DNA from 2 places in the Paenibacillus sp. FSL R7-0189 genome. Region 2 is predicted to be linked to the other one. Evidence: predicted binding sites of a transcription regulator. Region 2 holds the regulator's gene; the other holds the start of a gene.
What was found. The regulator Rex, encoded in region 2, represses fermentation and respiration genes when NADH is low (regulators of the CRP and FNR family bind a similar motif). The targets are predictions, from matches to a motif close to TTGTGAAATATTTCACAA.

Region 1 (3,559 bases), 1.9 Mb from region 2:
CAGAATTTTTGGGACTCAGAAGCCGCTATATAGCAATTAATCACCTTTTGAGTGTGATTTCGGACTCCAATGCACCTATTACATAGAATGAGGTGCATCTAGTGTGTTTTTCGTGCTAATAGCGACTATGAGGTCCGATAGCGAGCCAAATGTGCTGAAAAGCTACGTATAAGGTCAACTGAGTCCGATCGTGCTGAGTCATCGCCCTCCGCAGAAGCTTTCGGACTCAGAAGCAGCTATTTAGCAAACAATCGCCTTTTGAGCGTGATTTCGGACTCCAGTGCAGCTATTACATAGAATGATGTACAACTAGTGTGTTTTTGGTGGCAATAGCGACTATGGGGTCCGATAGTGAGTCAAATGTGCTCAAAAGCTACGTATAAGGTCAACTGAGTCCGATCGTGCGGAGTCATCACCCACCTCAGAATTTTTCGGACTCAGAAGCCGCTATTTGGTAATTAATCACCTTTTGAGTGTGATTTCGGACTCCAATGCAGCTATTACATAGAACGAGGAACAACTAGTGTGTTTTTCGTGCCAATAGCGACTATGGGGTCCGATAGTGAGTCAAATGTGCTCAAAAGCTACGAATAGGGTCAACTGAGTCCGATCGTGCTGAGTCATCGCCCTCCGCAGAAGCTTTCGGACTCAGAAGCAGCTATTTAGCAAACAATCGCCTTTTGAGCGTGATTTCGGACTCCAGTGCAGCTATTACATAGAATGATGTACAACTAGTGTGTTTTTGGTGGCAATAGCGACTATGGGGTCCGATAGTGAGTCAAATGTGCTCAAAAGCTACGATTAGGGTCAACTGAGTCCGATCGTCCCAATAGCGACTATGGGGTCCGATAGCGAGCCAAATGTGCTCAAAAGCTACGAATAGGGTCAACTGAGTCCGATCGTGCTGAATCAACGCCCTCCTCAGAATTTTTCGGACTCAGAAGCCGCTATTTGGTAATTAATCACCTTTTGAGAGTGATTTCGGACTCCAGTGCAGCTATTACATAGAACGAGGAACAACTAGTGTGTTTTTGGTGCTAATAGCGACTATGGAGTCCGATAGCAAGCCAAATGTGCTCGAAAGCTACGAATAGGGTCAACTGAGTCCGATGTCCGGGTGTGGGCCGAATATGCTCAAAAGCTACGATTAGAGTCATCTGAGTCCGATAGAATGCCGATAGTGAGGTATGACTACAGTGAGGTATAGCTACAGTGAGATCTTGCTGCATATAAGGACAACTGTGTCCGATAGCTGCTGCGTACGCTCAAATGTAATCCAACGAAACAAGATATGCTGGCTTAGCCGGTCATACACAAACTTCTATTTGTGCTCAGGTCGCAGTAAATTTGACATGTCAGTGAAAACTTTCACTTAGTTTTCTCAAAGTGATAATTATCACGTTAATGTGTTTTACGACACGCTACAATGGTCATAAAGGAACAAATTTGAAGTAAATAGATGAAGGGGATAGGAACCATGGCTTATAGCAAACCGCAGCAAATTGCCGAAGTAACTGTAGAGAACGGCATAAAAAAAGCTCATAATCCGCTAAGTACCGTACTTATTCTGGGCTTTTTGGGAGGAGCGTTTATTGCGCTCGGGTTTTTATTAGATATTCGCGTCATTGCTGGCGCACCACAGGAATGGGGTTCCATTGCTAACTTTATCGGAGCCGCAGTCTTCCCCGTTGGGCTGATCATGGTACTCCTTGCAGGTGGAGAACTGCTGACAGGGAATATGATGGCCGTGCCGCTCGCTTTTATGGCTAAGAAGATTTCTTTCTGGGAAGTTGTGAAGAATCTTTTGCTCATTACGATTAGTAATCTGGTAGGGGCATTATTTGTAGCTTATTTCTTCGGTCATGTGGTGGGTTTAACTTCAGAGGGTGTGTATTTAGAAAAATTGGTGGATATGGCTGGTCATAAAATCGATGCAGAATTCTTTCCGGCATTTGTTTCGGGTATCGGCTGTAACTGGCTCGTTGCGCTGGCCGTATGGCTCTCCTATGGAGCAGATAACTTCAGCGGCAAAATCCTTGGTATTTGGTTTCCAACGATGGCCTTTGTTGCGATCGGATTCCAGCACGTTGTAGCTAACATGTTCCTAATTCCAGCAGCTATTTTTGAAGGTTATTATTCATGGGGGCAATACTTCACTAACTTTGTTCCCGTCTGGCTCGGCAATCTAACGGGTGGAGCAATATTTGTCGCAGCTGCCTATTGGATGGCATACTTGCGTAAAGCACCTACGGCTATTCAATCCGTAGATAACATGTCCGGCAGCAGTGTCAAAAAACACGCTTAAGCTCGTCTTATAGAGCACTCCATAGAACATTCAAGGTCTGCCTTATTGGTGGCGTTAATGTTTTAGGGGTGCTTTTTGTTATGTAGACACAAAAAAATCCGCCGTGATATATCCGCGCTCGGGGGAACGAAATCGGATCACGGCGAATTTTGAAGGGGGAGTGTTTCTAGGCTCTATTACCCCGTCTTTCTAAAAGCGAATCAGTTTCTTCTTGTTTAGTTTGCTTTACGGACGACAGCCACGGCTTTAAAATAAGAATAGATATTAGAACTAGGGAGGACTGCGGACGTGAACCCCAAGGGAGACGGGATATTTCATGCGATATGCGCGTCTTATCCTCTAGATTTCATGCGTACTTTATCACGATAAAACGTCAATGTGTATGCTTGCTCATAGCCCTGTTTTGGGATGATACTGGATGAATTAATGACACATATATAACAGGGGATGTACACTACTTATGAAGTTTTTACAGGCATATCCAAAAGAAGTGAAAATATTTCTAATTGCCAGCCTAATTAACGCAACAGGTAGTGCGCTGATGTGGCCGCTCGTTACGATGTATGTATTTGATGAGCTTGGACGCAGCATGTCAGATGCTGGACTGGTGATTCTTATTCAATCGGTTGGTGGGATCGTGGGTCAACTACTCGGGGGCTCACTCTATCATAAGGTAGGCGTTAACCGGCTGATTGTCGGAGCGCTCGCCATGAATGCTTTGGCACTGTTCACCTTGCCGGCAGCTAGTAACAACTGGACGTTATTTATGGTAGCAATGGGACTGGTAGGATTATTTAATTCCTTATCATTACCTGCCATTCAGGCATTTATCGGCTTTCGTTTCACGAAGCAGCGTGGTGAGCTGTTTAATGTTATTTATGTCGCCAATAATATTGGTGTAGCACTGGGGACGGCATTAAGTGGTTTTTTGGCCGATATTTCCTATATGCTAAGCTTTGTAATGAATGGTGTAACTTCGGCGGTATTTGCGGGTTTCTTTTTTATATATCTGAAGAAAATCGGTGGAGAACCTGCGCATGAGGTAATGGGGCATCAGAAGAATGAACCAGAGAAACAATCCACGTGGAAGCTAATGGGGCATACTCGTATTTATCTTTATATGGGGATCGGTTCTTTGTTCCTGCTTCTCGGTAACTCTATCTGGAATACAGGGGTATCTCCGTTCATTATTTCAGAGGGCTGGCCTAAGAAAACTTATGGTTTTCTCTGGACACTGAACGGTATTTTGATTTT
Region 2 (3,559 bases):
CACACACGTTATCGCGACTGTATAAAGATAGCCGAAACGGACAGCTTCCTGCTCTGCGCCAGATATTACAGTCGTCAGGCAGTGAAGAGGCTTCAGAATGGAGCGGAGTCATCGATCGGATTTACCCGGATCTGCTTACCGTCAAAGAAACCTGGGATGCACTCAGCGACAAGCTGTTCAGCCTTTTGCCGGAACGCAGTGATGCAGGGGCGGGGGAAGCGGGACAACTGGTTATGCGGTTGCTTCCCGCCCGTAAGCCGAAGGATTGGGATGAATTAGTTGCGCTAGAGAACACTATGAATCTGACGTTAAGCGATATCATCCGTAAGGGTGATAAAATGCTTAACGAGATGCGTGACCAGGAAAGCCAATCCTCAGCAGACAGTCTTGTTACTGATATTAGCGGTTTATTTAAGGATTTGGCTTCCATCCGTGAGCAAGTAAGATTCTTTATGGGGCTGAATGACGATAATGTAGTATATTGGCTGGAGGCAAATGGAAATTACCGCAGCAAATCACTACAGCTGTATGCCGTCCCTGTGGATGTTAGCAGCCAGCTTAAAGAGTTGTTCTTCGATAAGAAAAAAAGCATCGTGCTTACCTCGGCGACGCTGTCTGTAGATAAATCTTTTCAATTTATGATTGATAATCTCGGACTTAACGAAGCTGCGGAAGAGGGACGTCTAATGACCTCACTCCTTCCATCCCCCTTTAAGTATCGCGAGCAGGCACTGCTAGTTATACCGCGTGATTTTCCTAGTGTGAAGGGGAGTGTGGGCGATGCTCGATTTGTCGATACACTCGTACAGTCATTATCGGAAGCTGCTAAAACAACACGTGGGCGGATGCTGGTTCTGTTTACTTCTTATAAAATGCTGCGTCAGGTATATGATCCGCTTAAAGAGGCTTTAGCCTCACAAGAGATTACGGTGCTTGGTCAAGGCGTGGAAGGTGGCAGCCGGAGCAAGCTGATCCGCCGCTTTCAGGACAGTGCAGCATCCGTTCTGCTGGGGACGAGCAGCTTCTGGGAAGGTGTAGATATTCCAGGTGAAGCACTGACTTGCCTGGCCATCGTGAGACTTCCGTTTCAACCGCCGAATCACCCGTTGGCGGAAGCGAAGTCTGAGTTATTGCAGGCCCAGAAGAAGAATCCGTTCATGAAATTATCTGTTCCTCAAGCGGTTATTCGTTTTAAGCAGGGATTCGGAAGACTGGTTCGCACGGCGCAGGATCGCGGAATAGTTATTGTTTATGATACGAGGGTTATTGAATCTCATTACGGGAAGTATTTCCTTTATTCATTGCCTGGTCCCAAAATGGAGCATATGCTTACTGATCAAATGGTCCCTCGCATAGCGGAATGGCTAGAGGATGGCGGCGCTTCTTAAAACGCTCGTCTTCAGTTTAGCTCCTCCTTATCCTTAAGGGCGGTGTGTTACAGTACCGTCCTTAATAAGGAGAGGTAGACGTTTGAATATGGATTTTCACAAGAACATTACTATTTTTAGGAGGGAAAATATGAAATCGGATAAAATATCAGAAGCCGTTGTTCGCAGACTGCCTGTGTACTTGCGTTTTTTGAATGATCTCCAGAATCGCGAAATATTAACAGTTTCCTCTCAGGAACTTGGGCAAAAGCTTGATCTTAATCCCGCACAGATTCGTAAGGATTTAGCATATTTTGGTGACTTCGGCAGAAAAGGTATCGGCTATGATGTAACGTATCTTATTGAGAAAATCCGTCATATCCTGAAGCTGGATCAACAGCTTAATGTAGCTTTAGTTGGAGCAGGTAATCTCGGACATGCCTTGTCTAATTACAATGCATATCTCAAAGATACTATGAAAATCACGGCTATATTTGATTCGTACGCTCCTAAGGTTGGACGTAAGATCAACTCCCTTACTGTGCAACCGATGGATGAACTAGGCAGCACAATTCGTGAGCAAGGTATTCGCATTGCCATTATTACCGTACCTGATTCAGAAGCTCAAAATGTAGCAGATATCCTCATTTCTTCTGGGATTGAAGCGATTTTGAACTTTGCCCCTGTGATTCTGAAGACACCACCGAATATCCGGGTGCATGCAGCTGATTTTACAACTGATCTGCAAAGTCTTGCTTATTACTTGCGGGATGGAAAGGAAGAAAGCGAACATGAACAACAATAAAACGATAATTAAGGGCGGGTATTTTCTGACTCCGGGAACGGATGAGCCGGTTCTGAGTGGATATATGACTATTGAAGATGATTTAATCACTTACATAGGAAAAGAAGAGCCTCAGATGGAAGCTGGAGTGCAAGTGGTTGATGGCAGCCGTCTGCTGTTCATGCCTGGACTTGTAAACACACATGGTCATGCGGCGATGTCTTTGCTGCGTGGATATGGAGATGATTTAGCGCTACAAGTGTGGCTTCAGGAGAAAATGTGGCCGATGGAGGAAAAGTTCACCGGTGATGATGTATACTGGGGAACCTCCTTATCTGTATTGGAAATGCTGAAGGGTGGAACTACGACCTTCCTCGATATGTATGATCATATGGACCGAGTAGCCGAGGTAGCTGAGTTATCAGGTATCCGTTCCGTATTGATGCGTGGTGTGATCGGGTTATGTCCAGAGGATGTACAGAATCACAAGCTTGCGGAAGCGATTTCTTTTGCCCGTAACTGGCATGGAAAGGCTGACGGTAGAATTACTACTATGATCTCGCCACACGCCCCTTATACTTGCCCTCCTGCCTTCCTGGTTAAGTTCGTGCAGGCAGCGCATGATCTGGATTTACCGATGCATACGCATATGTCCGAAACGAAACGTGAAGTGGAACAAAATGTGGCGGATTACGGGTTGCGTCCTGTAGCTCACTTAGAGAAGCTTGGAATGTTCACACGTCCCTCGATAGTTGCACATGGTGTTCATTTAAATGATGAAGAGATTGAGATCTTGGCTCGCCATAATGTGGGTGTATCTCATAATCCGGGCAGTAATTTGAAGCTGGCTAGCGGAGTGGCTCGGGTTACTGATCTTCTAAAAGCTGGTGTGAAGGTGTCTCTTGGCACGGATGGCGCGGCAAGTAACAATAACTTGGATATGTTTGAAGAGATGCGGCTTGCAGCTCTCATTCATAAGGGTGTCAGCGGTGATCCAACGGCTGTCCCTGCTCCAGAAGCTCTGCGTATGGCTACAGAATATGGCGCGCAGTCCATCTTTTTAAATAATGTAGGCAGACTTGCTGTAGGGATGAAAGCTGATTTCATTGCTATTGATATCGATCAGCCGCATTTGCTGCCACACACAGATCTGTTGTCTCATGCAGTTTACTCTGCTAGCGCTAAGGATGTTGAGCATGTGTGGGTGAATGGTAAACAGGTCATCAAGCATGGACAATGCTTAACCCTGGATGAGGAAGCTATCCGGCGTAAAGCGCAAGAAGCCTTCGAAGGTTTATTGAAGCGTTAAGTCTGGAGAATAACGAATAAATAATAGGCTGCGACTTTTTGCTTTTAGCAAAAGTTGCGGCCTTTTGTGCATTTTTAAGACTGGGAAAGCTAGAAAATT

Region 1: the regulator Rex is predicted to act here: its motif matches at 1,357-1,374, upstream of MKY63_RS12205 (formate/nitrite transporter family protein).

Annotation. Positions count from the first base shown of each region.
Region 1 covers NZ_CP150223.1:2,827,511-2,831,069, forward strand. Annotated here, with positions in the region: gene MKY63_RS12205 (formate/nitrite transporter family protein) at 1,478-2,305, shown strand; gene MKY63_RS12210 (MFS transporter) at 2,766-3,559, shown strand, end outside.
Region 2 covers NZ_CP150223.1:4,768,705-4,772,263, forward strand. Annotated here, with positions in the region: gene dinG (ATP-dependent DNA helicase DinG) at 1-1,388, shown strand, start outside; gene MKY63_RS20785 (redox-sensing transcriptional repressor Rex) at 1,519-2,172, shown strand; gene MKY63_RS20790 (amidohydrolase) at 2,159-3,460, shown strand.